DNA from 4 places in the Thalassospira sp. NFXS8 genome. Region 2 is predicted to be linked to each of the others. Evidence: predicted binding sites of a transcription regulator. Region 2 holds the regulator's gene; each other region holds the start of a gene.
What was found. The regulator PhoB, encoded in region 2, activates phosphate uptake and scavenging genes when phosphate is short. The targets are predictions, from matches to a motif close to TNTCATAAAACTGTCA.
Positions count from the first base shown of each region.

Region 1: the regulator PhoB is predicted to act here: its motif matches at 6,035-6,050, upstream of pstS (phosphate ABC transporter substrate-binding protein PstS).
Region 3: the regulator PhoB is predicted to act here: its motif matches at 5,459-5,474, upstream of ugpB (sn-glycerol-3-phosphate ABC transporter substrate-binding protein UgpB).
Region 4: the regulator PhoB is predicted to act here: its motif matches at 1,181-1,196, upstream of phnD (phosphate/phosphite/phosphonate ABC transporter substrate-binding protein).

Region 1 is NZ_JAGEMF010000001.1:1,122,448-1,130,074, reverse strand. It holds gene J4E05_RS05180 (bifunctional 4-hydroxy-2-oxoglutarate aldolase/2-dehydro-3-deoxy-phosphogluconate aldolase) at 1-191, shown strand, start outside; gene J4E05_RS05175 (hypothetical protein) at 296-553, opposite strand; gene J4E05_RS05170 (P-loop nucleotide/nucleoside kinase family protein) at 907-1,440, shown strand; gene J4E05_RS05165 (hypothetical protein) at 1,576-1,848, opposite strand; gene J4E05_RS05160 (LysR family transcriptional regulator) at 1,993-2,862, shown strand; gene ubiT (ubiquinone anaerobic biosynthesis accessory factor UbiT) at 2,997-3,821, shown strand; gene ubiU (ubiquinone anaerobic biosynthesis protein UbiU) at 3,821-4,798, shown strand; gene ubiV (ubiquinone anaerobic biosynthesis protein UbiV) at 4,795-5,763, shown strand; gene pstS (phosphate ABC transporter substrate-binding protein PstS) at 6,212-7,261, shown strand; gene pstC (phosphate ABC transporter permease subunit PstC) at 7,370-7,627, shown strand, end outside.
Region 2 is NZ_JAGEMF010000002.1:773,533-781,159, reverse strand. It holds gene J4E05_RS12710 (SDR family oxidoreductase) at 1-507, opposite strand, end outside; gene J4E05_RS12705 (calcium/sodium antiporter) at 588-1,547, opposite strand; gene J4E05_RS12700 (cation:proton antiporter domain-containing protein) at 2,082-3,890, shown strand; gene phoB (phosphate regulon transcriptional regulator PhoB) at 4,008-4,706, opposite strand; gene phoU (phosphate signaling complex protein PhoU) at 4,711-5,442, opposite strand; gene pstB (phosphate ABC transporter ATP-binding protein PstB) at 5,463-6,269, opposite strand; gene pstA (phosphate ABC transporter permease PstA) at 6,271-7,617, opposite strand; gene pstC (phosphate ABC transporter permease subunit PstC) at 7,610-7,627, opposite strand, start outside.
Region 3 is NZ_JAGEMF010000001.1:339,745-347,371, reverse strand. It holds gene J4E05_RS01585 (ABC transporter ATP-binding protein) at 1-555, shown strand, start outside; gene J4E05_RS01580 (extracellular solute-binding protein) at 862-1,947, shown strand; gene J4E05_RS01575 (ABC transporter ATP-binding protein) at 2,070-3,224, shown strand; gene J4E05_RS01570 (ABC transporter permease) at 3,221-4,102, shown strand; gene J4E05_RS01565 (ABC transporter permease) at 4,112-4,972, shown strand; gene ugpB (sn-glycerol-3-phosphate ABC transporter substrate-binding protein UgpB) at 5,577-6,878, shown strand; gene J4E05_RS01555 (ABC transporter permease subunit) at 6,958-7,627, shown strand, end outside.
Region 4 is NZ_JAGEMF010000001.1:1,572,438-1,580,064, forward strand. It holds gene fumC (class II fumarate hydratase) at 1-38, opposite strand, end outside; gene J4E05_RS07165 (DeoR/GlpR family DNA-binding transcription regulator) at 294-1,106, opposite strand; gene phnD (phosphate/phosphite/phosphonate ABC transporter substrate-binding protein) at 1,354-2,322, shown strand; gene phnC (phosphonate ABC transporter ATP-binding protein) at 2,402-3,199, shown strand; gene phnE (phosphonate ABC transporter, permease protein PhnE) at 3,196-4,005, shown strand; gene phnE (phosphonate ABC transporter, permease protein PhnE) at 3,999-4,823, shown strand; gene glpD (glycerol-3-phosphate dehydrogenase) at 4,825-6,363, shown strand; gene J4E05_RS07195 (chorismate mutase) at 6,395-6,691, opposite strand; gene J4E05_RS07200 (glutamate--cysteine ligase) at 6,797-7,627, opposite strand, start outside.

The sequences.
Region 1 (7,627 bases), on a different contig from region 2:
GCCCGACCGGTGGTGTTTCGCTGTCCAATCTGGCTGATTATATTGCGTTGCCCAATATTATTACTGTTGGTGGTTCGTGGGTTGCCCCCAAGGATGCCGTCAAGGCGGGGGATTGGGCCAAAATCACCAAATTGGCACAGGAAGCCACGGACAAGGTTGCGGTCTTGCGCTCTGGTGTGATGCAGGCCTGATCTGCGTTTTCGCATCACATCCTGCCCGGATGTTGCAGATATAAAAACGGCCCCGAACAGCTTTGTTTCGGGGCCGTTTTAGCATCGCTTGCGTGATGGTAACATTAACGACGATCCTGTGTCGTTTCGGAATCGATCATTTGCAGTTTCCACTGCTGGCCATCAAAAACGCGTTCCAGGCCAACATCGCGCAACTGAGTAGTGCTGAGTTGATTAACCAATTCACGATGGCTGCGCGCCATACGGGCGTGGATCATGCGGTTGGTCAAAAGCTGACGCAGCTTTTTAATCATTGTCCCATGCAGCACGGGCGTGGTGTTCATGACGATGCGGTCAAGATGGGTGACTGGCAGTGTGGACATTTCGCCCTCCATAAGTTCGTCTTTGCGATGGGCCGAACTTGCCATATGCAAAATAGCTCGAAAATTGGCAGTTTTTGCAAATTTGATGTTTATTTTTGCACAGGTATTTTCGGCGGTAATTTTGCGTAAATGATGCTTCTTTGCCTTGACCTGATGGGGATGGACAGGAGGGGACTTCATTGCTATTTTTTGAAGATGGAACATAAATTGCCCCTGTTTAACCGTTTTATTATTACCGCCATTTCACGAATGGTGGGGTAGGGACGATATTTCCTGTTTTACGAACCCGCCGGTGAGGCGGGTTTTGCAATTCTGTCTCCCGGTGTCTGCTTCACCAGATACGGAGACTCGTGATGACGTCATCGGAAAATTCACATCATCTTCAACAGCGCCTTGCACCATCGGCATCAGGCGGGCCAGTTCTGCATATGCTGTGTGGTAAAATCGCGTCGGGCAAATCGACATTGGCCGCAAACTTGTCGCAAAACCCATCGACGTTTCTGATCAGCGAGGATTTTTGGCTGACCGGGTTATTTGGGGCGGAAATGACGTCCGTTGCCGATTATGTGCGTTATTCGCGCCGCTTGCGCCAGGTCATGGCCCCGCATGTAACCGGTTTGCTGGAACAGGGATTATCGGTTGTGCTGGATTTTCCTGCCAACACGCCGGAATTGCGCCACTGGATGCGCGAGATTTTTACTCGCGCCGGAACAGCGCATATTTTGCATTTTTTGGATGTTGCCGATGAAGATTGCAAGCAACGCCTGCGGTTGCGCAATCAGGCGCAAGAGCATGAATTTTCGGCATCCGATGCGCAGTTTGACCAAATTACCGCTTACTTTGTGCCGCCACAGCCAGATGAAGATTTTCATGTTCTGTATTACTGATCCTGGCAAAACCATGACAGGCGGCCAGGTTTGGTCATTTTAAGGCCGGATTGCCTTTGCCTTCCGGTGATGAACGACTAACACCGGAAGGCAACAAGCGGGGGCATCCCCGGATCGGTATGATCCGGGGATGGTTTAAGACCGTGGCGTGCGGCTTAGGAAATGTCCGGTTTCGGGCAGGCGGCGATGAATCACATGGCGCGTCCCGTCATGGTCACGTTCCAGTCCGCCGTCGCGCAGCAAACGGTCGTTCAGGTCGGCCATTAAAACCCGCCCCTGATACCAGCGCAGCAAGGTCGTGGCCCGTTTTTGTGCCCGTGTGCCAAGGCCGCGCAGGTGTGTGAAAATTCGCAGCGGCGCAGGTTTGATACAGCCGGTCTCATGTGTCGAGATGTTGAAATGTGCCATAGAAAGCCTCTTGCGACATAAACCGTGGGTGGAATATCCAATCGAATCTGCGGCATACTGGCATATGCAAAATAAAACCGAAACTTGTAGGTTTTGCAGATTTTATGTGCAAAAAAGCACATACCAAGGCTAGGAGGACGTGTCGTGAACTGGGATGATTTGAGGTTTTTTCTGGTTTTGGCCCAGGAAGGAACCTTGTCGGGGGCGGCCCGGCGACTGCGCAAGGAACATACAACGGTTGCCCGCCGGGTCGAGGCACTGGAACAGGCTGTTGGCACCAAATTGTTTGACCGCATGCCTGCCGGATGGCGATTGACCGAGGATGGGCAGCAACTGGTCCCCCTGGCCGAACGGGTGGAGGTTGACGCCCTGGCCTTTGAACGCATGGCCAATAGCAGCGAGATCGCACGGGGTGTTGTGCGCATTTCGGTGCCGCCGGTGGCCGGGCGTATTTTGTTTGCCCCGCGACTGGCCGCCTTGCTGGCAGAACATAAGGGGTTGGAGTTTGAATTGATTGGCTCGGCGCATTTGGTCAATCTGGCCCGGCGCGAGGCCGATGTTGCGATCCGTATGGTGAACCCGACGGAACCAGGCCTGGTTGCCCAAAAACTGGCCGAATTGGGGGTGGGGCTGTATGGCGCGCATGATTATGTTGCAACGGTCCCCGAAGAAAACTGGGAATTATGCGGATATGACGATACCTCCTATGACCTGGCGAAGACGGAATGGGCACGTCGTTCGTTAGGGCGCAATATTGTGTGCCGCCTGCGGGCCAATGATACGGCTTCTGTGCAGTCTTTTGTTGCGGCCGGGTTGGGGGTGGCCGTGTTGCCGCGCTATCTGGGCGATACGGATCCGCGATTGACCCTGGTTCGCGAAGATGAAAAAGGCGAAAGCCGTGAACCCATCTGGATTGTGGTTCACCCCGATATGCGCCGTTCACCCCGGGTGCGGATGGTGATGAATGCCCTGATCGAGGCCGCGCGCGAAATTGCCGAGGAATTTCAGCTTTAACGATTTTTCCGCAGGATATTGCTGGAATTAAAATAATAAAAAATCATATTTTTCAATGATTTGATGGAAGTCAACGCGCGGTTTGTGCCCGGTTTTAGGATGAGGCGGATTTCACTGTAACCGGAGAAACTCCGTTGCCTGTTGCGCGTCCGGCTTTTACGCCGTTTTTGTTGTTAGGGCCAGTTGCGGCAAGTTTGCCGGGATGGTTGATTGACCGGGTTTTGGCCCATGCCATAACCACCATGCAGGCCCGGCATGGTGCGGTGTTTGATCGTTTGCGACCAGACAGTGGCACAGGCGCATCGCCTGATGAAGCGGCGGGCATTATTGTGTCGCCGGTTGATCTTGGCATCGATCTTTATATGCGGCTTGACCCGGTAAAACCGGTATTGCGTCGTGCTACTGATCGCGACCGGGCATCTGCACAGGCCACCATTTTGGGGCCGCTTCCGGTTTTGCTGCAATTGCTGGAAGGCACGTCGGATGGCGATGCCCTGTTTTTTTCCCGCACGTTGAAAATTGAAGGCCGCACCGATGTGGTGGTGGCCCTGCGTAACGCGCTGGACGGCGAAAATATAAATGTTCGTGCCGCCATAATTGAAAGTTTCGGCGTGATGGGGCCGCTGGCCCGCCGTGCCCTTGCCCTTGCCGAACGTGGATATCACCGGCTGGATGGCGATATGCACCGTTTTGCCCATGCCTTTGCCGGGCCGGCGGATAAACAGCAATCTGGTCTGGTGCGCCAGATAGATGATCTTTCGCAACGCCTTGCCAGCGCCGAAGGGCAAATTCGCCGTCGTCAGCCGGGCCGGGTAAAGGCACCTTCAGCAACGCTGGCAAAGGCGGACGCGATCATAAACGGGGGCATGGGCGGCGGTGGATATGCCAATTCAATGATCGATGATTTTGCCAGCCCCGCGATGGATGCCAGCAACCCGAAACAGGACGGGACAATATGATGGAACTTGTATGTCCGGCAGGAACGCCCGCCAGTTTGCGTGCCGCGGTGGAGGCCGGGGCCGACGTGGTTTATTGCGGCTTTCGCGATGAAACAAATGCCCGGAATTTTCCCGGGTTAAATTTTTCCCGCGCCGAGCTGGAAGCCGAAACCGCCTTTGCCCATTCCCGGGGCACACATGTGTATCTGGCTTGCAATACTTACCCCGAAGCCGGAAACGAGGCCCTGTGGCACCGGGCGATTGACGATGCTGTCATGATCGGGGTTGATGCGATTATTCTGGCCGATATCGGTTTGCTGCGCTATGCGCGTGATCGTCACCCAAAGGCGCGGTTGCATTTATCGGTGCAGGCATCGGCATCAAATGTTGAAGCGATCCGGTTTTATCATCGCGAATTCGGGGTGCGGCGTGTGGTCTTGCCACGTGTGTTATCGCTTGATGAAATCGCCAGCCTGAACTGCCAGATCGGCGTTGAAACCGAAGTTTTTGCCTTTGGGGGCATGTGCGTGATGGCAGAAGGGCGTTGTTCGCTGTCGTCTTATGCGACAGGGGAAAGCCCCAATATGAATGGTGTGTGTTCGCCAGCCCATCATGTGCATTACGAAGAACGCGACGATGCCACGGTGTCGCGCCTGGGCGATTTTACCATCAATGTTTACGGGGCTTCGGAAAAGGTGGGTTATCCAACCTTGTGCAAGGGGCGGTTTCGCGCCATGGGCAAGGCCGGTTACCTGTTTGAGGAACCCACCAGCCTTGATGTTACCAGCATGTTGCCCGAACTGGCGGCTGCGGGCGTCTCAGCCTTGAAAATTGAAGGGCGCCAACGGGGCAAGGCGTACATTACCCAGGTGGTTGGCAGTTTTCGCCGCGCGCTGGACCGTATTGCCGCCGGGCAGCGTATGGCAGATAGCAAATTGTCGAACATGACCGAAGGCCAAAGTGACACGACCGGTGCATATCGAAAGAACTGGCAATGAGCATTTCAATAAATCTGACAGCACCTGATATATCGGTTTCACCCTCAACAGCGCCGCGGTTGGTGATGGGGCCGGTTTTGTTTCACTGGAGCCCCGAAATCCTGCGCGATTTTTACGCCCGCATTGCCGACGAGGCCGACGTGGATGTGGTGCATGTCGGGGAGGTTGTTTGCGCAAAACGAATGCCGTTTTTTAATAATGACTGGCCCGATATTATTGAACGCCTGCAACGCGCAGGCAAGCAGGTGGTGGTGTCCACGCTGGCACTGGTGATGGGGGACCGTGAAGTCGCCCTGATCCGTGATCTGGCCGACATGCCCGATGTTCTGATTGAAGCCAATGATCTGTCGGCCATTGGCATTTTAGGGGGCAGGCCGCACATGGTGGGGCCATATGTGAATATCTATAACGAAGGTACGTTGCGTTATATGGTAGAGCGCGGGGCCGTGCGCGTGGCAATGCCCTGGGAATTGCCGCAAACCTCTATTGCCAGCCTGTGCAAGGCGCGCGGACCGGCCGAAATCGAAATGCAGGTTTTTGGCCGGGTGCCCCTGGCCATTTCAGCGCGCTGTTATTCTGCGCGTGCGCATGGTCTGCATAAAGACGGGTGCCGGTTTGTGTGCGGGGATGCACCTGATGGCATGAATGTCGATACGCTGGACGGCGCGCCCTTTTTGGCCGTGAATGGCTTGCAAACGCTGTCGGGAACGTATCTGGAACTGTCTGACGAAATGGCTGACCTACACGATATGGGGGTTAGCCTTTTTCGGTTGTCGCCGCATCGGTGTGACATGGTGGCGATTTCGGCCCTTTACCGGCAAGTCTTGAACGGTGAAATCGCGCCGGCACAGGCCCGAAGGCATATTCTTGATGTCGCCGGCGACATTTCTGTCGCGAACGGTTTTTTACACGCCATTCCCGGTGCCGACCTGTACCGGATTCCGTCTGATTTGCAGCCTGAATAATCAACCGTCACCATCGTACTGTGACAACGATGGTGTTTGGGTTACGCAAAAACTGTTCCTGAAAACCACAACCACGCCCATCAGTGTGATCTGTTTCACAGTGGTGGGCGTTTCTTTTGGTTTTGGAAACAGGCTGAAACGCCAATAACCAAGTGGCTGTTTTTACGTGTTTTTCGCGAAAATGTTAGCCTTGGCTTTGTTTTCATTGTTGAATTAATTTTTAACCACAGGTTTTGATGTTTCACAGAAGGATCTGTGACAGTGTGAACGATTTCACAAAACTGTAGGAAAAAATCGAAAAATCCGGGTGTAGGTTCTGCCCATCGCAACGGCAAACATGATGCCGGGGCGACAATTCATCCCAGAAGTTCGGATGGGGGGGCATTAGGCTGACCATCAGATCTTCCTGATTTTTTGATTTTGCCGATACGGTGATTGGGAGAACCTCATGCTGACGACTTTTAAGAAAAGCATCCTGGGTGGTGCTGCTCTTTTGATGGCTGCCGGTGTATTTGCCTCGGCTCAGGCGACTGAAATTTCGGGCGCCGGTGCTACCTTCCCTTACCCGGTATATGCCAAATGGGCCGAAGCCTATGAAGCAAAAACCGGTGTGAAGATGAACTACCAGTCGATCGGATCGGGCGGCGGCATCAAGCAGATTAAAGCCAGCACCGTTGATTTTGGCGCATCAGACGCCCCGTTGACCAAAGAAGAACTCGACGAAGCCGGGCTGGTTCAGTGGCCGATGATCATGGGTGGCGTTGTTCCGGTTGTGAACATCAAAGGCATCAAGGGCGGCGATGTTAAACTTAGCGGCGCAGTTCTTGCCGACATCTATCTTGGCAAAATCACCAAATGGGACGACAAGGCAATTGCTGATCTGAACCCGGATCTGAAATTGCCGTCAGAAGCCATTTCTGTTGTTGAACGTTCGGACGGTTCAGGCACCACCTTTAACTTCACCAACTATCTTGCCGCTGTCAGCCCGGAATGGAAAGACAGCATCGGCGTTAACAAATCGGTTCAGTGGCCGGTCGGTGTTGGTGGCAAGGGCAACGAAGGTGTTGCTTCCTACACCAAGCAGATCGATGGCTCGATCGGGTATGTTGAATATGCCTATGCCCTGCAAAATGACCTTGCCTACACCCAGATGAAAAACAAGGACGGCGAGTTCGTTTCACCGACCGCCGCGTCGTTTGCTGCGGCCGCTGCAAATGCTGACTGGGCAAATGCACCGGGGTATTACCTGATCCTTGGCAACCAGCCGGGTGCCAAAAGCTGGCCGATTACCGCCGCTTCTTTCATCCTGGTTCACAAATCCCAGGACAATGCAAAAACCGCCAAAGACGTTCTCGACTTCTTTGACTGGTCTTTCAAAAACGGCAGCGATATCGCCGATAAACTTGATTACGTCTCGATGCCCGAAAGCGTTGTCGACATGGTTGAAAAGACCTGGACCGCCGACGTCAAAGGCAGCGATGGCAAAAAGATCTGGTAAGTTTGCTGCATAACTTACCTGACCAACCCGCCGCCGAACGATCTCGGCGGCGGGATTTGGTGTTTTAAGGTCGTTATAATTTTTCCCTAAACAAGCAGGTTTATTGCGGTGTCGGTAAAACAGTTCAGACCCGGATTTGATCGTGGTTTTCACAATCTGACATTCGGGCTGTCAATGTTCGTTCTGCTTTTGCTGGTTGCCATTCTGGCATTTCTGGTGATGGGCAGTCTTCCGGTTCTGAAAAGTCAGGGACTGTCATTTTTCATCAGTTCGGACTGGAACCCGGTCACGGATGTTTATGGTGCGCTTCCCGCCATTATACAGACCCTGATAACAGCGATCATTGCCCTTGTTATTGGCGTGCCC
Region 2 (7,627 bases):
GGTTTGGGTCAAGGTCCATAACCCGGCCTTGGACAGGCTATAGGTGGTAAAATGCGGCGTCAGATTCCACACCCTCTGGTCAATAATATTGACAATCAACCCGCCTGCGTCTTCGGGCAACTGGCGCGCGAAGGCCTGTGACAACACAAAAGGTGCACGCAAATTGACTTCCATGTGAAAGTCCCAGCTTTCACGGGTTGCCGTTTTCACATCATCATAATCAAAGGTCGATGCGTTATTAACCAATAGCCCGACCGGGCCAAGGGCATCATGTGCTGCCGCCATGATACCGGTGGTTTCTTCCTCGCGCGACAAATCGGCGCACACGACATGGCATTTGCGGCCCATATCGCGAATATCTGTTGCCAGTTCATCGGCGGCATCCCGCGAGCGGTTACAATGAAGAACAATATCATAGCCCTGCCCGGCCAGATCCAGCGCAATTACACGCCCGATCCGTTTGGCAGCCCCTGTGACAAGGGCGGTTTTTGGCAAATTGTCCGTCATCGCTTTTATCCGTTTCCTGCCATTTAATTATCGTCATCCGGGTAGATTGCCATGATCGGCATCCTGCCCCTTTTATTTGTTCAGGCAAACAACATGCCGATATAACCGGCATAGGCTGCCATAAAAACAGCCCCGGCAATACGCCCGATCCGTTTGGCGCAAAATGCCACCACCAGCACCGCCACCGTAACCGCCAGCATTATCCAGATATCGGACTGGGCGATTTGCGCGGGAACCGAAATGGGGGAAATTACCGAAACACCGCCAATAATCACCAGCAGGTTAAGCAGGTTCGAGCCAAAAACATTTCCCAGCGCCACATCCGAATGCCCGCGAAATGCTGCAACCATTGAAGCGGCCAGTTCGGGCAAGGACGTACCAAACGCCACCAGCGTCAAGCCAATCACGGCTTCCGACACACCAAAATCGCGCGCGACGGTTACACCACCATCCACCAGCAAATCGGCACCAAATGTCAGGCCCACCACGCCAACGACTGTGGCAACAACCGGTTTAGTCCAGCCCGACGGGGCTTCGCCGACTTCGTCGGCCTCATCTTCGTGCAGCGAACTGGCATCACCGGGATTTTGCTTGTCATGTTTATAGGTGAAATACCACATGCCGATCAGCACTGCGAGCATCACCAACCCCGCCCAGCGGTCGATCACACCAAACATGCAAAACCCGATAAACAGCAAAGTGCCTATTAACATGGCCCCGCCATCCCGAACGGTGGTGGTCCGGCTGGCAGCAATAGGTTTTAAAACAGCGACAGCCCCCAAAATCAGCAAAATATTGGCAATATTCGAACCAACCACATTCCCCATCGCAATATCGCCCGACCCGGCAAGGGCTGCGTTCAGCGACACCACAAATTCAGGTGCCGATGTGCCCGCAGCAACAATGGTAAGCCCGACAATGACCTTGGAAATCCCCATCAACAGCGCCAGACCAACGGCCCCGCGAACCATAAATTCGCCTCCGACCGTCAAAAGCACCAATCCGGCTAATATCTGTAAATAGGGTATAAGCTGTTCCAAAACCGGTCCGCCGTTTTTTATTAAAAAAAATGTGCCCTGTATTCATCCGGGCACTGCCGCGCAAGATGGCACTGCCACCCTGCAAACGCAAGCTGTGTCCCCAAATAGCGGATCGCAGGCATAACTGACCAGCCCTGTATTATCGTGTTGTTACCTAAAACACAGCCGATCGCCGCCTGAATGTGACATTACATATGGCACATCTTTAAAAACACAATGCGTCAAACGGAATGTGACCTTTTTCTCCTGCCAGAAACCGGTTTTCCAGCCCCGCTCATTGAAATTGAAACATCGCCGACCAACACTTGAAAATGCCGAACCAGAACCTGGACAATATCGGGCGCAATGCCCCGCCGACATCGTAAAACCATCTTGAAAACCTTTATAAACCCATGCCTAAAAGCAACTTTCCCACGCAAACACACACCGTAAAAACCAGATTTACATCGTTTTTTCACCCCGTTTTGCTATGCTGCACGCAACCGGGACCGTTTGTTGACTGGCCGCGAATTTAACGACCCTGGAAGATCATTCATGCCTCATAGCAATGTGCTGTTCGAGCTGTTCCTGATTTTAAGCGCTGCCGTGATTGCAGTGCCCCTTGCCCAGCGTTTGCGGGCCAATTCGATTATCGGGTTTCTGGTGGGCGGGTTGGTGATCGGCCCTTTCGGATTGGGGCTTATTCCCAGCAACAGGGATATTTCCACCGTTGCCGAACTGGGCGTGGTGTTCTTGCTGTTCATGATCGGGCTGGAGCTGTCGCGCGAACGGTTGCGCGTGATTGGCGGCAAATTTGCCGCCCTTGGCGTATTGCAAATTCTGGTGACGCTGGGCGTCGGCTTTATCGCCCTGGTGGCCATTGATTTACCCCTGCCCGCGGCGTTGGTCATTGCTGGCGCGCTGGCCCTGTCATCAACGGCAATCATTCTTAAGCAATTATCCGATGAACGTCAGTTACATACCCGTTTTGGCCGGGCTGCATTGGCGGTTTTGCTGTTGCAAGACGTGTCGGTCGGACCGTTTTTGATCATGGTGCAGGCGGCGGGCAACACCACCAGTACCACCAGCCCGTGGGTCAGTATTCTGGCCGGGTTTGGTGCGGTTGCCCTTTTATTGCTGGCGGGGCGGTATTTATTACGTCCGATGTTTCGCGCCATTGCCGCCCTGCACAACCCCGAACTGTTTGCCATTGGCACCCTGTTTGCGGTGCTGGCTGCCAGCACCCTGACCGAAATGGCAGGTCTTTCCATGGCGCTGGGCGCGTTTATTGCCGGCGTCATGTTGGCCGAAACCGAATTTCGCCACCAGATCGAAGCCGACATTGCCCCGTTTCGCGGGGTGTTTCTATCGCTGTTTTTCATGTCAGTTGGCATGTCGGTCGATATCGGGGTGGTTTACAATCACGCGATCACGGTGATTTTGGGCGTGGCGGCCCTGCTGTTGATCAAGGCCGCAATCCTGTTTGTACTGTCGCTGGCAACACGGTTTGACCGTGCCGTTTCGATCCGCATTGCAATGGGGCTTGCGGGCGGCGGCGAATTTGCCTTTGTCATGTTTACACTGGCCGCCCAAAACGGTGCCATCACACCCGATCTTGCCGCCATTCTTGTGCCGATTGTTGCCATTTCCATGGCCGTAACACCCAGCCTGATCAGCCTGGGCAAAAAGCTGGAAGATATCCTGCACCCGCGCGAAACCGACCAGCTTGGTGAAATTGAAAGCCACACCGAAGGGGTTGAACATCATGTGCTGATTATTGGCTGTGGCCGCGTTGGCCGCGTTTTGGCGCGTTTGTTAAAAACCCGGAATATTCCCTTTATCGTGCTGGAATCCGACGCCCAGCAAGTTGCACGGGGCCGTGCCGAAGGATTACCGGTTTATTTTGCCGATGGCTCGCGTCCGGAAAGTTTTCGGGCGGCCCATACCGATCAAGCCCATGTGGCCGCCGTTGCCATGGGCACCCCGCATGAAACCGAAAAAACCGTGGCCTTGCTGCGCCAGCATTACCCGCATTTAAAAATTTTCGCCCGCGCCCAGGACATTTCCCATATCGGCGCATTGGCCCGCAGCGGTGCCAATGCCGCCATCCCCGAAGTGTTGGAAACCGGCCTGCGCCTGTCAGACCATGTATTATCAGCCTGCGATGTCCCCCAGGATGAAATTGATACCGAAATTGCCAAATTCCGCCGTGCCGACATGCTGCTGATGAACGAACTGGCACCACGCGCGCCATCACATTCACCCGGCAGCGCCACAAAACCGATCAGTGCGCCATCTACGGCACCCGCAACGGCGACGGCCAAAACCACCGCTTCCGCCCCCCTGTCCGGCGAAAAGCCATAACGAAGGGCGACAATATTTCAATATTGTATAAAACAAGGCCCTGTCATGTGACAGGGCCTTGTAATTTCAGTGTAAATTGCGAAATTCTGTCACAATTTACTTAAATAAAAATGCCGGTTACGCAGCGGCATCATCGTCAAGGGCATAGCCCGCCGCACGAACAGTCCGAATAACGTCCTTGGTGCCTTTAACATCGTTCAATGCTTTGCGCAGACGGCGAATATGCACATCTACCGTGCGGGTTTCGACATAGATATTCGGCCCCCAAACGGCGTTAAGTAACTGTTCGCGCGAGAAAACCCGCCCCGGATGTTCCAGAAAATACCGCAACAGGCGAAATTCTGTCGGCCCCAGATGGATCGGTTTGCCACTGCGGTTAACCCGGTGCGCGGCCAAATCCATTTCGATATCAGAATAGATCAACTGCCCCTGTGGTTGCGCCGGACCCGACCGACGCAAAAGCGCACGGATACGGGCCAGCAATTCGCCAATGGCAAAGGGCTTGGTCACGTAGTCATCGGCACCGGTATCAAGGCCACGAATACGGTCGCCTTCTTCGCCGCGTGCGGTCACCATAATCACCGGCAAATCCCGGCTTTCCGGTTTCCGGCGGATCTGGCGGCACACCTCGATCCCCGACATGACCGGCAACATCCAGTCGAGCAAAACCAGATCAACATGGGTTTCAGCCATGATTTTCAAGGCTTCGTCGCCATCACCGGCTTCGACAACATTCATGCCTTCGCGTTCAAGGTTATAGCGCAACATCGTAACGATGGCGGCTTCATCCTCGACAATAAGAACCGTAGGATCCATCCTGTTATTCCCCTGCCTCGTTGGGTTCAATCACAGCAAAATTGGCAGCGTCATTTTTCGGACGGCCATCAACGGGCAAATCTTCACCCTTGATCCGGTAATAGATCGTTTCAGCGATGTTGGTGGCATGATCGCCAATACGTTCAATGTTTTTGGCAATGAACAAAAGATGGGTCGATGCGGTAATGTTGCGCGGATCTTCCATCATATAGGTCAGCAATTCGCGGAACAGCGAATTGTACATATCGTCCACTTCCTGGTCCCGCGCCCAAACGCGCTGGGCCTTTTCGGCATCGTTTTCGATATAGGCGTCCAGAACGTCCTTGATGATTTCCTGGGCCAGGCGCGCCATGTTGGGAATAACCTGAACCGGGCGGATCGGCGCCATCTGGTTAAGAACCTGTGCGCGTTTGGCAATGTTCTTGGCCAGATCGCCAATGCGTTCGAGATCGTTCGACAGTTTCAATGCCGTAACGACCTGTCGCAAATCATCGGCCATCGGCTGACGCAGGGCCAGAACACGTACAGCAAAATCCTGCACTTCCTGTTCTAGCTTATCAATCCGCAGGTCCGAAACAATGACCTGTTCGGCCAGTTCGGAATCGCGTTTTGAAATGGCGCGAATGGCCGAAATCAGCTGGCTTTCGGCCAAACCGCCCATTTGCGAAATGATATTGTTCAACCGTGTCAGTTCATCGTCAAATGAACTGACGATATGGCTTTCTTCTTTTCTCATCGTATTACCTCCTGCCCGGCTTAGCCGAAGCGCCCAGTGATATAGCCTTTGGTGCGTTCGTCTCGCGGGTTGGTAAAAATTTGGTCCGTTTCGCCGACTTCCACCAGTTTACCCAGGTGGAAAAAAGCCGTGCGCTGCGACACACGCGCGGCCTGCTGCATGGAGTGAGTGACGATGACAATTGTGTAGTTCGAACGCAGCTCGTCGATCAGTTCCTCGACCTTGGCGGTCGCGATCGGATCAAGCGCGGAACAGGGTTCATCCATCAAAATAACTTCGGGGCTGACCGCAACGGCACGGGCAATGCACAGGCGTTGCTGCTGCCCCCCGGAAAGACCGGTGGCAGGCGATGCCAAACGGTCTTTGACTTCTTTAAGCAGGCCAGCCTTTTCCAGCGAAGTCATGACGATTTCGTCAAGTTCATCGCGGGAATTGACCAGACCATGAATACGCGGGCCATAGGCCACGTTATCGAAAATCGATTTTGGAAACGGGTTCGGTTTTTGAAACACCATGCCGATGCGGGCACGCAACTGCACCACATCAATAACCTTGTCGTAGATATCGCGGTCATCAAGAGTAACCTTGCCGTTGATGGACACGCCATCAATGGTGTCGTTCATGCGGTTCAGGCACCGCAAAAACGTCGATTTACCACAGCCCGACGGGCCGATCAGCGCGGTGACTTCGCGTTCAACAACATCAAGGTCAACATTATAAAGTGCCTGCGCGTCGCCATAAAACAGGTTCAGGTCGCGGGCCGCCATTTTCGAATTACCCCGCGTTTGCGGTGCGTTCGTCATTGCATCAGTCGTTACAACAGCCATTTTACCACTTCCGTTCAAATTTCTTGCGCAATAACACAGCCAACCCGTTCATCAGGATCAGGAAGGCCAGCAACACCATAATCGCCGCCGAGGTTTTTTCGACAAAGGCGCGTTCCGGGCTGTCTGCCCACAGGTAAATCTGCACAGGCAACACCGTTGCCGCATCCATTGCACTGCCGGGAATATCAACAATAAAGGCCACCATCCCGATCATCAAAAGCGGGGCGGTTTCGCCCAGTGCCTGAGCCATCCCGATGATGGTACCGGTCAGAATGCCCGGCATGGCAAGCGGCAAAACATGGTGGCTAACCGTTTGCACGGGTGACGCCCCAAGGCCAAGGGCCGCCTGGCGAATAGAGGGCGGTACAGCCTTGATCGCGGCACGCGCGGCAATGATGATGGTTGGCAATGTCATCAATGCCAGGGTCAAACCACCAACAACCGGGGCCGAACGCGGCAAATGCATCACGTTAAGATAAAGTTCCAGCCCCAGCAGACCAAACACGATGGAAGGAACAGCCGCGAGATTGTTGATATTGACTTCAATAATCTGGGTCAGGCGGTTTTTCGGGGCAAATTCTTCAAGGTAAATTGCCGCCGCCACCCCGATCGGGAAAGATAAAAGCAAGGTTACGATCAACGTATAGAACGAGCCAACAGCAGCGCCCCAGATCCCGGCCAATTCAGGTTCACGGGAGTCACCATTGGTAAAAAACCGGGTGTGAAACCGCTTTTCAATGGCATCGCCGTTTTGAAGGGCCTGGAACCAGCCGATCTGGTCATCATCAAGGCGTCGGCTGGCTTCGTTGGTGTCGGCACTGATATAGCCCTTGTTGAGCATATCAAAATCATCACCGGAAATAAGCCAGACCTTGCGCGTTTGCCCGATCAGCGACGGGGTATCAAGAACCCGCTCGCGCAGATCATAAGACGCACCACTTGAAACGATGTCGTAAAGTTTACGTTTTTCCGAGCGCGATGTGACCTCGGGGAAACGGGCGCGAAGGGCTTCCTTGATCAGACCATCATAATTGGCACGTCCGATAACAGCCGGGTCACGGTTGCCTTCGGGGTCAATCACCGCCGGATCAAAGGTAACCTCGATCTGGACATAGGTTTGAACAAAGGCGCTGTAGCCCTTTGATATGATCGAATATCCCAGCATCACCAACGCGGCCAGTGCCAGCATGATCGCGGTCAGACCATAGGTCTTGAACCGGCGCTCGGCGGCATAGCGTTTTTTGATACTGCGCGAAATGTCGGCACTGTCCCAGTCAACCGGCTTGCGCAGGTTGGCGGCGTCCGTAGTGGCAGCGCGATCTTCCATCAATGATGCCATATCAGTCATATTTCTCGCG
Region 3 (7,627 bases), on a different contig from region 2:
TATGTCACGCACGACCAGATCGAAGCTATGACGCTGGCGGATAAAATCGTGGTGATGAATGCGGGCAGGGTAGAACAGGTTGGCTCGCCGATGACGCTTTATCATCATCCTAAAACCCGGTTTGTGGCCGGGTTTATCGGCTCGCCTGCGATGAATTTTACCCGGGTAAAAATTACGGCAACCGGGGCCGAAACTGTCACCGTTGAAATGCCTGGTGGCGGCACGGCCATTTTGCCGTTTGCTGTTCCTGCCGGGCAGGTGGGCAAGGAAGTGGAACTGGGTATTCGGCCCGAACATCTTGAGCTAAACCGCGACGGCGATTTGCCGGTTACCGGTGAAGTAGAGGTTGTCGAAAAGCTGGGCGACTCCACATATCTATATGTCGGGTTGCCCAACGGTGATCGGGTAACCTTGCGCGCACCGGGCCACAGCCGGGTAAAAATTGGCGAAAAGGTTACTGCCGCTGCCGATGGCGGCGCTGCCCACCTGTTTGACGAAAACGGCAAAGCCTTTATCAAGGTAAACTGCCCCGCCGAATATAGCGCCGACGAATAGGACCTTTCCGTTACGATATCTGCTGATTAAAGGGTGGTCTTGCAGGCCACCCTTTTTTCGTATGCGGATATCTGAAACGCCCACATTGTTTCGCAAATTTTGTTGCAGAACTTTAACTTGCGATTTGAGGCAAAACATGGCGAAACTTGTAACGAAAAGTTCAATAGAAAACGAAATTGGTCTTTTTGGTTTCGTTTCAACATAAAATTTGCTGATAATATCATTCGGCGGTGCCCCATAGCGCGGGCTATGGGGGCTGTGATTGGTGGCAGATTTTGAATTTCGTCAACAAAGGGGTTCGTTACAATGTCTAAAAATACCGGTTCGCTGCGCGCAACCATGTTCGGTGTTTCTGCACTGGCAGGTGTGATGATGCTGGCAGGTACTGCCCAGGCAGAAGAATTGCGTTTGCTGACCTGGGGTGGTTATGCCCCGGATGACGTTATCCAGATGTTTGAAAAGGAAACCGGCATTGATGTCGAAGTAACCCTGTCAAACAATGAAGACATGATTTCGAAATTGCGTGCCACCGGCGGCGGCGGTTTTGACCTTGCCCAACCGTCACAGGACCGTATTGCCGGTGCCCAGATGGAATATGGTATCTACAAACCGATGGATCTGTCCAAGGTTGATGCAGCACAGTTTATTCCGTCAATGCTGGCTGCGACCAAAACCAACACCACGGTTGATGGCAAGGTTTACGGCTTGCCGCATATCTGGGGCACCAGCGGTCTTGTTGTTGATACCAAAAAGGCGGCCGACGTTAAAGATTATACCGATCTTTGCAATGACAGCGTTGCTGGCAAGGTTTCCTACCGTCTGAAGCGCCCAACCCTGATCGGTTTTGCCTTTGCCATGGGCATGGACCCGTTTGCAGCTTATACTGACGAGGCGAAATATCAGGAAATTCTTGATAAAGTTCAGGAAAAACTGATTGAGTGCAAACCGAATGTGAAAACCTATTGGGAAGGCGGCGATGCGCTGCTGAACCTGGTACGTTCGGGTGAAGTCGTTGCTGCCATGGCATGGGATACTGGCGGGTGGAAGCTTAACAACGATAATGCCGACATTACCTTTGTTGCACCGAAATCAGGTGCGCTGGGTTGGGTTGATACCTTTGCCCTGCCACGCAAATCTGAAAACGAAGATGCGGCATACAAATGGATCAACTTTGTCATGCAGCCGGAAATTGCGGCCAAAATTACCGCAAGTGCCGGTAACTTTACGGCATCCAAAGGGGCTGATGATTTTGCTGAAGACAAGTTGAAAGCCCAGTTCAAGAACAGCTTCCCGCAGGAAGCCCTTGATAATATCAAATGGTATCCGCCGGTTCCTGCCGGTCTGGAAACCCTTGAAGGTAAAGCACTGGACCGGGTCAAAGCTGCCCAGTAACATTTGATAAAAATGGCATCTCCGATAATGTTCGGAGGTGCCATATTTGTTTATAAACAAAAAGATACGATCAATTTCGTATCTATATAATTAATAATATCCAGGATAAGTTCGGGGTAAGCATGGCCGACCAGTTTGATTTGGAATGCCGCGATGTTGTTAAAAAATTTGGCCAGTTTACGGCTGTGGATCAGGTTTCACTGACCATTCCGCAAGGGTCTTTTTTTTCCATTCTGGGACCAAGCGGCTGCGGTAAAACAACTCTTTTGCGTATGTTGGCAGGGTTTATCGAACCAACGGCGGGCGATATCCTGATTAAGGGAAAATCGGTGCTGGGTGTTGCGCCTAACCGGCGCCCGGTCAATATGGTGTTTCAACATCTGGCCCTGTTCCCGATGATGAATGTTGCACAAAACGTTGCCTATGGATTGCGTCGGCGCGGGGTGGACCGCGCCACTATTGACAAAAAGGTTGCTGAAACCCTGGCCCGTGTAGGTTTGCCCGATTCCGGGCAAAAACAGATCAGCCAACTATCGGGCGGCCAGAAACAACGTATCGCCATTGCGCGTTGTCTGGTACTTGAACCGGCTGTTTTGTTGCTTGATGAACCGCTAGGCGCACTTGATTTGAAATTGCGCGAGCATATGAAAGTCGAGCTAAAACAGCTTCAGCACGAAATTGGCACCACCTTTGTTTATATTACCCATGATCAGTCTGAAGCCCTGGTAATGTCCGATCAGGTTGCGGTGATGAATGCGGGCCGGTTTGAACAGGTTGGCACCCCGCAGGAGCTGTATTATCAGCCTGACACGCCATTCGTTGCCGGGTTTGTCGGCGAAAGCAATCGCTGGCAAGGGACGTTTGAAACTGTTGCAGATGGCAAGGCAATTATTCGCCTTGATAGTGGTGGTGTTATTTATACCGACCCCACGCAAGTCACCAACCCTGACCAGGTTGCGGGACAACGGATGGATGTTTTTGTTCGGCCCGAGGCCATCACCATTGCAGCCAAGGGCCAGGGGCCCGTCGCAACATCAGGTCTTAATGCGATGCAGGGCCGGGTTGAAAACCTGTTATTTAATGGCGCTGCCAGCAGTGTCCAGTTACGCGAAACCACAACCGGACACGAAATGAACGTGGCCTTGCCGCAAACCGGGGCGTTCGCAGGATTGCGCAATGGCGATGAACTGGATTTAAGCTGGAGTGCTAGCCAGACAAAATGCTTCCCGAACACGAAAGCGGCCCAGGCGGATGTAAGCGGCGAGGCAGTCGCATGAAGAACGCATCGGGTTCTGTTGCTGGCGGCGGCTTGAAACTGGGCGTGTTGCTGATGGCGACGCCCTTGCTGCTGTGGCTGCTATTGCTGGTGATATTACCGCATCTTGATTTGCTGATGGTGTCGTTACGCGAACGTATTTCGTATGGCAAATATGCGTTTAGTTTTACCAATTATATCGAGTTTTTTACCGAACCACTTTATTGGAACACCTATGTCCGTACCGCGACCATGTCGATTTTGGCAACCGCGCTGACATTGGTAATCGGTTTTCCGATTTCCTATTATATTGCAAAGGTGATGCGGGGCAGGGGCAAAAGCGTTTTGTTTCTGATGTGCCTGATCCCGTTCTGGGTCAGCGAACTGGTGCGTACCTTTGGCTGGATGATTTTGCTGCGCGAAAGCGGCGTTATCAGCCATTTCTTACAGTGGGCCGGGCTGGTCGATGGTCCCGTCGAAATGCTGTATAACGATGTCACCATTATGGTGGGGCTGGTTTATACATCAATGCTGTTTATGGTGGTGCCGCTGGTATCTGTTCTTGACAGTCTGGACGACAGCCTGATCGAGGCCGGTTACGATCTGGGCGGTAACGCCTTTACCGTCACCCGCGATATTGTCATTCCCCACGCCATGCCCGGTATTGCATCAGGCTGTATTGTTGTTTTCATGCTGACACTTGGCAATTATCTGACGCCAAACCTTCTGGGCGGCAAAAGCAGCCTGTGGTTTACCGAACAAATTTATACCCAGTTCATCACCCGGTTTAACTGGGAATCAGGGTCGGCTTTCGGGTTTTTATTGCTGGTATTGTCGTCGCTGATTGTTTGGTTGGGATTAAAGCTTAGCCGTCAAACATTATCCGATACCGTCGGCTAGGAGGCCATCATGATACCTTCCATTCCGCAATCGCGTTATGCCAAGGGCCTTTATGGTGCCTATGTAACGTTGTTTTTCATCTATCTGGCGGCACCGTTGGTCGTTGTCGGTGTGTTTGCCTTTAACGATAGCCTGTTTCCCTCAATGCCGTGGGAAGGGGCGACGCTGGCGTGGTTTTTTGGCGATACGGCGCCCTATATCGGTATTTTCCACGATAGCGCGTTGTTGCGGAGTATCGGCACATCGGCCTTTGTTGCGGTATGGGTGACGCTGTTATCGGTCACCGTTGGTACCTGCAATGCATTTTTGTTCGAGCGCGCCCGCTTTCCGGGCAAAAACCTGCTGTATATGCTGGCTATTTCACCGCTGGTTATTCCCGGTGTGATTTTAGGGATTTCGATTCTGGTGTTTTCCAACGCCATTGCCAATGGTGTTGAAGAAGCGATTGGCTGGGATCTGGACTTTTTACGACCCGGACTGTTTCTGGTTATAATTGGCCAGTTTGCGTTCATCACCACAATCACGACTCTGGTGATATCCGCTCGCCTGCGCAAATTTGACATTACGCTGGAGGAAGCAGCCCTTAACCTTGGCGCAAGCCGGGCGGACGCCATTCGCACCGTCACCATTCCCTATTTGAAACCGGCCCTGATTGGGGCTGCGATTGTTTCGTTTCTGATGTCATTTGAAAATTTCAACACCACCCTGATGCTGGTGGGGTCGGATGCCCCTTTGACAATTGCGATGTTTGACCGTCTAAAACAAGGATCGACCCCCGCGCTAAACGCCCTGTCACTTTTGTTAATGGTGGTTTCAGGTGGCCTTGCCTTGATATCGGTTTTTGCCCAGCGCGACCGTAGTTCCAAATAGGCATTGTGGTAATTGGCTTTCCGATGCGTTGTTTCAAGCCAATTAATCAAATGCAAATGTCAAAGGGTGTTAACCAGAACCGGTTAACACCCTTCGTCTTTTTGGTCTGGCGCAACCTTGTCTTTATCATGCCATCAAGGCGTTTTCTCTTGCGCTTTAAATGGTGCAATTTCAGCCAAAACCTTTACGACGTGCGAGTGGTGAACAAGCAAAAAGGTTCAGTGGTTTTCATTTGTCGATTCGATTGAAAAACGCTTTTATTTATAATTCAAAAACTAAATTCAACTCTTGAGTGTGAAATATTACCATTTATTTGCTAAATGCGGCATATTTACTGATATTTCAGATTGATGACATTTTTAAATCATTAAATTTAAGCGGTTGACGTTCAATTTTAAAATTTATTCGACCTTTTTTATTGTTCATATGAAAATAAATTGTGACTTTTTTTATGAAAATGAACCTTATTTTTGTCCTAAATAGAAGTTTCCGAAAACTGTCATTTGAGTGAATTGCCATCGCATTGGATAAACATGCGTGTTGTTTGGGCTGCGAACAGGGCAGCCAAAGCGAGCGATTTTTTTATTTGGGAGATTACGGAATCATGTTTCGCAAAACGCTGATGGCGGCTGCAGCGTTGCTTGCAATGGCAAATACTGCCAGTGCAGCAACCGAAATTACCTGGTGGCACGCAATGGACGGCGCCCTTGGTGATGTTGTTAACCATATTGCCGACGATTTTAACAAGAGCCAGTCCGAATTTAAGGTCGTTCCGATCAACAAGGGTGGCTACGAAGATACAATGACAGCTGGCATCGCAGCATTCCGCGCGAAAAACCAGCCCAACATCATTCAGATCTTTGATGCCGGTGCTGCCACCATTATCAATGCCAAGGGTGCTGTTTATCCGGTGCAGGACTTGCTGGAAAAATATGGCTCGAAATTTGACATCAATGATTACATCCCCGGTGTTCGATATTTCTATGCGGATTCCAAGGGTAAAATGATCGGCATGCCGTTCAACAGCTCGACCCCGCTTCTGTATTTCAATAAAGACGCGCTTGCCAAAGCAGGCATCCAAAACCCGCCGAAAACCTGGCAGGAATTTGAAGAAATAGCACCGAAGCTCAAGGCTGCCGGTTACGAAGGCTTTGCTGAATCGCATAGCCCCTGGATCTTTTTTGAAAACTTCATGTCCCGTCATAACCTTCAGATGGCAACCGCCAATAACGGTTACGACAGCACCGACGTCAAAATCCTTTACAACAATGATGACCTGAAAAATCATTGGAAAAAAATGAAGGAATGGAAAGACGAAGGTTATTTTGGTTATTACGGTCGCGCCTGGGGTGCAAACCAGGATGCCTTCCTTCAGCAGAAAGCGGCGATGTGGCTGGGCTCGTCAGGCTCGTTCGGTGGTTTGCGAAAAAGTGCGACCTTTGATTTTGGTACATCCACCCTTCCTTACTGGAAAGGTGTTGGCGATGCCCCGAAAAGCACCTTTATCGGTGGTGCATCCCTGTTTGCGTTCTCGGGTCATTCCGATGAAGAAAATAAAGGCGTTGCTGAATTCTTTGAATTCCTGACCAAACCGGAAACCCAGTATTACTGGCACAAGGAAACCGGTTACGTTCCGATCACCACGGCTGCTTATGAACTGGCCAAAAAGGACGGGTATTATAAAGAAAGCCCGGATGCCGAAGTTGGCATTCAGCAGCTTTCCGAAGAAGGCGGCGAATGGACCAAAGGTTATCGTCTTGGCTTCTACGTTCAGATCCGCGAAGTGATCTATAACGAAGTCGACAAAATGATGAATGGCGAAGAAACCATTGATCAGGCTTTTGACGTGATCGAAACCGAAGGTAACAAGCTGCTGGGTCGTTTTCACGATACCTATAGCAACTAATTTATCCTGCGGGGCAGGGCGGCATTTTATAGCCGCCCTGTTTTTTTGTTTTCCTGTTTGCGTCAGGCCGGGATCCGTTATGAAACGCGTTCAATTCGGGCATAGCCCGGTACCCTATCTTTTTGTGGCACCTCAAATCATAATTATTGCCATATTTTTTCTTTGGCCGGCCGCCCAGGCGGTCCACCAGTCCTTTTTGCTGGAAGACGCCTTTGGCATGTCTTCGCAATTTGTCTGGTTTCGGAATTTTGAAGATGTTTTATCCAGTCCCAGCTGGTTGAAATCGGCCGGTTTTACTGTTGTTTTCTCGACGCTGGTTGCTGTTTTATCAATTGCGATTTCGTTATTTTTAGCAGTACGCGCCGACGAAGTTATTCGGGGGGCCAAGGTTTACAAAACCTTGTTGATGTGGGGCTATGCGGTTGCGCCACCGGTCGCCGGTCTTTTGGGCATCATGCTGTTTAACCCGTTGATGGGCGATCTTTACATCCTGCTTAACAAGATGGGTCTGGATTTTAACCATATTCAGAACGGCAATGACGCCACCTTTGTCGTGGTGCTGATTGCGGTGTGGAAACAGGTTAGCGTCAATTTCATATTCTTTTTGTCGGGTCTCCAAGGCATTCCAAAGTCAGTCACCGAGGCGGCAACGCTGGACTGCAAAAGTCCCGAACGCCGTTTCTGGACCATTACGTTTCCGCTTTTGGCACCTACCACATTTTTCCTGATGGTCATTAATCTGACCTACG
Region 4 (7,627 bases), on a different contig from region 2:
GTGTCTTGTTCGGTGCGCGTTGTAGCGTGATCAGTCACGATATAAATCCTCCGTGTCAGAATAGATACTGACCGGGGCGGGAACCCGGCGGCATATGCGATACTGTTTGCGAATATGGGTGAGTTTCTTCGTCAGCGCAAAGCTGACAAGGTGAAAAAAAGCAAACCGGACCAATATTATGCAGCGGAAAAGATAAAAGACGGGACCGAAACAGGCAGGAAATGCCCAACAGAAGGCGGAAAGAAAAGGAGAGCAAGGGGAGAAAAGGAAAGACGACGGAGAAAGAAACTGATCTAGACAACAATACGAATATCGGAAAGCCCGGCTTCGGGATCGGCCACAATCACCTCGACACCGGCACGGGCCAGTTTTTCGCGTAAATTTTCCGGCGGGGCCTGATCTGTAATCACGCCACACAGGGTGCTAAACGGACCAATACTTTCCAGATATCGCTGTTCAAATTTGGTATGATCCACCAACAGCCATGTTTCGTCCGAACGTTCCATCATGGCACGTTTAACCGCCACCGCCTTGCGGTTTACATCGCTAAACCCGTGCGATGACAGGCCCGATGCGCCGATAAAGGCCCGGTTGGCATGAAAGCGGCGCAAAAAATCGACCGTATCATGCCCGTAAACCGCATTTTCACGCGGGTCAAACTGCCCTGGACACAAAATTACATCGTCGATCGCGGCCTGTTCGCCCATGCCATGCGCCACCGCATAACAATTGGTCAAAATGGTTCGATGCTGGCCCGGGTTATCACTGCTCAGATAAGGGGCAATCCGGGTTACGGTGGAGCCGGCATCAATCATGATAACCTCGCCGGGTTGCACCATTTTACCGGCTTGCGCACCAATGCGGCCAATGCCCGCAACCGCCCCTAACTGGCGTTGGGCCAAATCGGGCTGATGCCCCATTGGTTTTGCCGATGCCCCGCCAAACTGGCGCATCACCAACCCGGCACGTCCCAATGCATCCAGATCACGCCGGATGGTTTCCGTCGCCACATCGAATCGTTCGGCCAATGTGGCAACTCGCACATGGGGATGAATTTGCAATTCCTGCAGAATGCGGCTCTGTCGTTCTTTTTTTCCGATACGCAAATGCCAATCCTTCCAATAACTGGCCTGACTTCGGGGATTTTATGGATATTAGCAGTTGTTTTTGTAACTGTTTGTGACAGTTTTATGTTGCTTTCCAAACTTTTTAACGCTCTATAATGTTGGGAAAAACAACAATAATGCCAACAAAACCACTTTACGACGGCATAATTCAAGCGTTACAGGGAAGAAAGGCTCCACGAAAATGTTTTCACATCCGAAAAAAACAGAAACATCAAAAATAACCCTCATGCTGGCTGCACTTGGCATGATGGGCATGATGGGCATGATGACCCACACCGGCACGGCACGCGCCGCCGATGATTGCATTGCGCATGGCGATCTTGACCCGATGTATTGCGATATGGACGGCGATCTTGTGGCTGATGCCCCTGCCGCAGACCAGCAGGAAGACCCCGACACGCTGGTTTTCGCATATACCCCGGTCGAAGACCCGGCGGTTTACGCCGATATCTGGAAGCCGTTTCTGGAACATATGGAAAAAGTAACCGGCAAGGATGTGCAATTCTTTGCCGTACAATCAAACTCGGCCGAAGTTGAAGCGATGCGCAGTGGCCGCTTGCATGTTGCGGGTTTTTCAACCGGGCCAACCCCGTTTGCGGTTAACCTTGCCGGTGCGGTTCCCTTTGCCCTGATGGGTGGGGATGACGGGCGTTTTGGTTACACGCTGCAATTATATACCCGCGTGGATAGCGGCATTAACACGCTTGCCGATTTGAAAGGCAAACGTGTTGCCCATACCTCGCCCACGTCAAATTCAGGTAACCTTGCCCCGCGCGCCTTGCTGCCAGCCAAGGGCATAGTTCCGGAAAAGGATTATGAAGTTGTTTATTCCGGGTCGCACGACCAGTCGATCCTGGGGGTCGTTGCCGGCGACTATGATGCCGCCCCTGTGGCATCCGAAGTGGTTGAACGCATGGTTCAGCGCGGCCTGTATGACCCCAATGAAGTCAAGATCATTTACGAAAGCAAACCTTTCCCGACAACTTCGTTCAACTATGCCTACAACCTGAAACCCGAACTGATCGAAAAGATCAAGGAAGCCTTCTTTACCTTCGATATGAAGGGCACAGCCCTTGGTGAAGAATTTAAGGGTGTGTCGAAATTCATTCCGGTTACCTACAAGGAAGACTGGGATGTCATTCGCGAAATCCAGGCCGCCAACGGGGTTAAATACACCCCGGACAACCTGAAATAATCTTTGCCTTTTTATACCGGCCTGATGTTACCGGGGTCCTTTTGGGCCCCGGCCAGGTTGATTTTACCGGGGAAACGCAATGCTGCGTATCAAGGAACTTGTAAAACGTTATGGTGATGAAAAGGCAGTGTTGAAAAACCTGAACCTTGAAGTCCCTGGCGAAAGTGTTGTTGCCATCATTGGCGCATCGGGTGCGGGTAAAAGTACGCTGCTGCGCTGTATCAACAAACTGGTGGAACCGTCATCAGGTTCGATCGAGCTGAACGGCACCGAACTGACCAAACTTGAGGGCAAGGCCCTGCGCCTGGCACGCCGCCGTATTGGCATGGTTTTTCAGGGCTTTAACCTGATCAACCGCCTGACGGTGATGGAAAATGTGCAGTCTGGCCGCCTGGGGTATTTGCCCGCCTGGCGCGCCATGACACGTAACTATCCCCAACAGGATATCGACCGTGCATTCCATTTGATGGAACGTGTCGGCATTGCCCATTACGCCAACAAACGTGCCGACGAGCTTTCGGGCGGGGAACGCCAGCGTGTGGGCGTGGTGCGCGCCCTGATGCAGGAACCCGAAATTCTGCTCGCCGATGAACCAACCGCCTCGCTCGACCCGAAAACATCAAAACAGATTATGGAATTGCTGCGCGCCCTGGCATCCGAGCTGCACCTGCCGGTTCTGATCAACATTCATAACGTTAACGAAGCCAAGGAATATACCCAGCGCATCGTCGGCATGCGGTTTGGCCGCATCACATTTGACGGCGTCCCCGCCGATCTGAACAATGACGCCATGGATGAAATCTATGCCGGTGTCCCCGCCGAGGAACGCGGCGGTGCAGAAAGCAGCACCCATTTGCGCGAGGTAGCGGCAAGATGAACAGCACCGTTGAAACCACAACGGGCCGCACCTGGAAAAAACCGTCCTTTATCGCCAACCCGGTGTTGCGCTGGGCGCTGATTATCGGAACTGCGGCCTATATCTGGTGGGCACTGACCAGCCTGCCTTTCGACTGGGAGCGCATTCAGCAAGGTGTTCCCCGTGCGATCCGTATTTTCAAGGGCGCTTTCCCGCCCAGTTTTATCCGCGGCGAACTACTGTTTGACGGCTTTATGGAAAGCATCAAAATCGCCATTGTCTCGACCCTGCTGGGGTTGGGTTTGTCTGTGCCCATTGCTTTTGCCTCGGCACGGAATATTGCCCCGCGCTGGCTTTATATCATCGGGCGCGGCACTATCATTGTCGCCCGCAGCTTTCACCCGGTGATCGTCGCCATTATCTTTGTCAAGGCTGTCGGGTTTGGCCCGCTGGCCGGTATTTTAACACTGACAATCTATTCCATCGGTTTTGTCGCCAAAATGCTGGCCGAACGGATCGAGGAAATCGACTGGGGCCAGGTCGAGGCCATCAAGGCCGCCGGGGGTGCCACTTTTGTTACTCTGCTTTATGCCGTGATCCCGCAAATCATGCCCCGCCAGATCGGCCTTTCAATCTATCAGCTTGATAGCAACCTGCGTGCATCGGCCATTGTCGGCATTGTCGGGGCCGGTGGCATCGGGTCAACGCTTCTCAATGCGTTCGGGCGATACGACTATGATTTCGCCCTGGCAATTACGCTGTGCATCATTGGCGTCATTCTTGTCAGCGAGGCCATCAGCGGCCGGATCCGGAGGAACCTATGGTAGCTACCACGCAAAAATCCGGGCCGGATGCCATCGCACTGCGCGAATGGTCCCGATATACGTCGAAAGAACGCTGGACCCGCTTTGCCATGACCGGGCTGGTCGCCCTGGCTCTTGTCTGGTCACTTTCAACCATTAACATTATCTGGCCATGGCTATGGGATGCCCCCATGCAGATGGGTGATTTGTTTGCCCGCATGTTTCCGCCCTCGCTTGACGGCTGGAAGGATATTGCCTGGACTCTTCTGGAAACAGTCAACATCGCAACGATTGCCACGTTCTTTGCTGTCTTTCTGTCGTTGCCCATCGCCCTGATCGCGGCGCAAAACACCACCCCCAACAAGGCAACGCTGTGGCTGGGCCGGTTCATTCTGGTTTCGTCGCGTTCGGTGAATACCATCATCTGGGCATTGCTGTTTGTGGCTGTTTTTGGTCCCGGCGTGCTGGCAGGTATTCTTGCCATCATTTTTCGCTCGCTTGGTTTCCTTGGCAAATTGCTGGGCGAAGCGATCGAGGAAATAGACCGCGCCCCGATAGAGGCCCTTGAAGCTGTTGGCGCATCGCGCTTTAAAATCCTGATCTATGGGGTTATTCCACAGGTGATGCCGACTTTCTTTGCCGTATCAATCCTGCGCTGGGACATCAATTTGCGCGAAAGCACGGTGTTGGGGCTGGTTGGTGCGGGCGGCATTGGCATCATCCTTCAGGGCGCGATTGACACCTTTGCATGGCAAACCGTAGCAACGATCCTGCTGGCCATTATCGGCCTGGTGATCATCGGCGAGGCCATTGCTGCATATTTGCGTAAAAAGGTGATCTGACGTGTCTGAACATTACGACCTTCTGGTCGTTGGCGGCGGCATTAACGGGGCAGGTATCGCCCGTGATGCCGCCGGACGCGGCCTGTCTGTTCTGCTGGTCGAACAGCACGACCTTGCATCGGCCACCTCGTCATCCTCAACCAAACTGATCCACGGCGGATTGCGCTATCTTGAACATTACGAGTTTCGACTGGTTCGCGAAGCCTTGCAGGAACGCGAAGTGCTGCTGGCCGCGGCCCCGCATATCATTTGGCCGTTAACCTTTGTTTTGCCGCATCATCGGGGCCTGCGCCCCAAATGGATGCTTCGTGCCGGGTTGTTTTTATATGACCATCTGGCAAAACGAAAACGCCTGCCCGCCTCGCGCGCCCTGCCATTGCGCGGCACAAAAGAAGGCGAAGCCCTTAAACCCGCATTCACCAGCGGTTTTTCCTATTCCGATTGCTGGGTCGATGATGCAAGGCTGGTGGTGCTAAATGCGCTGGATGCCCAATCACGCGGGGCCGTTATTAAAACCCGCACACGCTGTATCGCCCTTTCGCGAGATGCCAACACATGGACATCCACCCTTTGCACCAGCGACGCTGGCAAGAATGGCAATTGTGACAATCGCCAATCCACCGTTACAGCCCGCGCCGTCGTCAACGCCGCCGGGCCATGGGTGACCGATATGGTTAGGCAGGCGGGCCTTGGTGACAAGGCGGCCGGCTTGCGGCTGGTTAAAGGCAGCCACATTGTTGTCCCTCGCATTCACCCGCACGATCATTGCTATATTTTTCAAAATGGCGACGGTCGCATTGCCTTTGCCATCCCCTATCAGGGCGATTACACCCTGATCGGCACCACCGATATTCCCTATGACGGCGACCCTGCCGACGTTAACATCAGCGATGGCGAGGTTGCCTATCTGCTGGATCTTGTAAACGGCTATCTTGCCAGGCCGCTAACACAGGCTGATGTGGTGTGGCATTATTCGGGCGTGCGTCCGCTTTATGATGACAAAAACAGCAATGCATCCGCCGTAACGCGCGACTATGTTTTTGACCTTGATACCGGCGGCCATACCGCCCCGGCAATCCTGTCGATCTATGGTGGTAAAATCACCACCTATCGCCGGTTAGCCGAACACGCCATGCAAAAACTGGCCCCGGTTTTAGGCAATAACAGGCCCGACTGGACAGCAACCGCCACCTTGCCCGGCGGCAACATGGCGGATGGCAATTTTCAGCATTTTTTAAACGATGTAAAAACCCGTTTGCCGTGGCTGCCCGGCCCAATCGTCGAACGCTGGGCGCATTGTTACGGCACCCGCCTGTTTGATCTGGTCGACACGGCACAAGAACCAAAAGACCTTGGCCCCCAAATCGCCCCCGACCTTTACGAGGTCGAACTTCGTTTTCTGGTACATCAGGAATGGGCCACATCCGCCGAGGATGTTTTATGGCGGCGCACCAAACTTGGCCTTGGCATGACAAACAAGGATATCGAGGCTGTTCGTAACTGGTTTTCCCGCAATACCGACCAGCTTGCGGCCCGGTAACACCGAATACACCAAGGTTGCAAAGACCTGCCTATTTGCGCAGGTCATCCCACTTCACAAATTCGTGGGCGATATAATCTTCCATCATGAAGCGCCACAGGCGTTCGGCGATGTTTTCATCTAACCCGTCGATTTTGCACTGGGCCTTAACCTTGGCGATCACGTCTTCGATGCGGGCTTCATCGCGTACAGCATCGCGCGATTGTTTAATGCGCGCAGCCTGTTCGATATAGCCCAGCCGTTCGGCCAGCAATCCGACCAAAACCCGGTCAAGACGGTCCACATTTTCGCGAACATCCTGCATGGTTTCGCACGGCACAGCTTTCATCGCTTGGGCATCCTTTTTTAGTGACAATCAGGTTTGATATCTTGCCTGATACAACAAGGGCGGTGGATTTACCACCGCCCTTGCACGTTTTTACGCCCTTGACAATCAGTAGGCGTACTCGCGAAACACCGGGTCAACCGATCCTTCCCAACGGGTTTCGTAAAGGTCCAAAAACTCGTCGGCAAGGGTGCGGCCACTTTGCGCCACATCTTCCAGACTTTCGATGAAATGGCTTTCATCGTCGCCATAACTGTCCAGCTTGGCGCGGTTTTTAAGGCCCTGTTTGGAAATCGCCAGGACTTCCTTCGCCAGATCCTGCATGGTGCCATTTTTAAACGGCGTCTGCATCCCCAATTTGGGCACATCATTGCGCAGGGCTTCGCGTTCCTCGGTGCTCAGATTTTTCACCAGGTTCCAGGCGGCATCAAGGCTGGCGCTGTCATACAGCAAACCAACCCAAAACGCCGGCAATGCACAAATACGGCGCCATGGGCCGCCATCGGCACCGCGCATTTCCAAAAACTTTTTCAGGCGCACTTCGGGGAAGGCCGTGGTCATATGGTCCGACCAGTCATTCATGGTTGGGCGTTCACCCGGCAGCACATCAAGTTTGCCTGCCATGAAATCGCGGAAGGATTTGCCCGACGCATCAATATATTTGCCATCGCGATAGACAAAATACATCGGCACATCAAGCATATAGTCCGTATAGCGTTCAAAGCCGAAACTGTCTTCGAACACGAACGGCAACATGCCGCAACGATCCGGGTCGGTATCGGTCCAGACGCGGGATCGCGCCGAAAGATACCCGCTGGGTTTGCCATCGACAAAGGGCGATGCGGCAAACAGGGCCGTTGCCACGGGTTGCAGGGCCAGCGAGGTTCTGAATTTGTGCGCCATGTCAGCTTCGGAGTCGAAATCCAGATTGACCTGGAT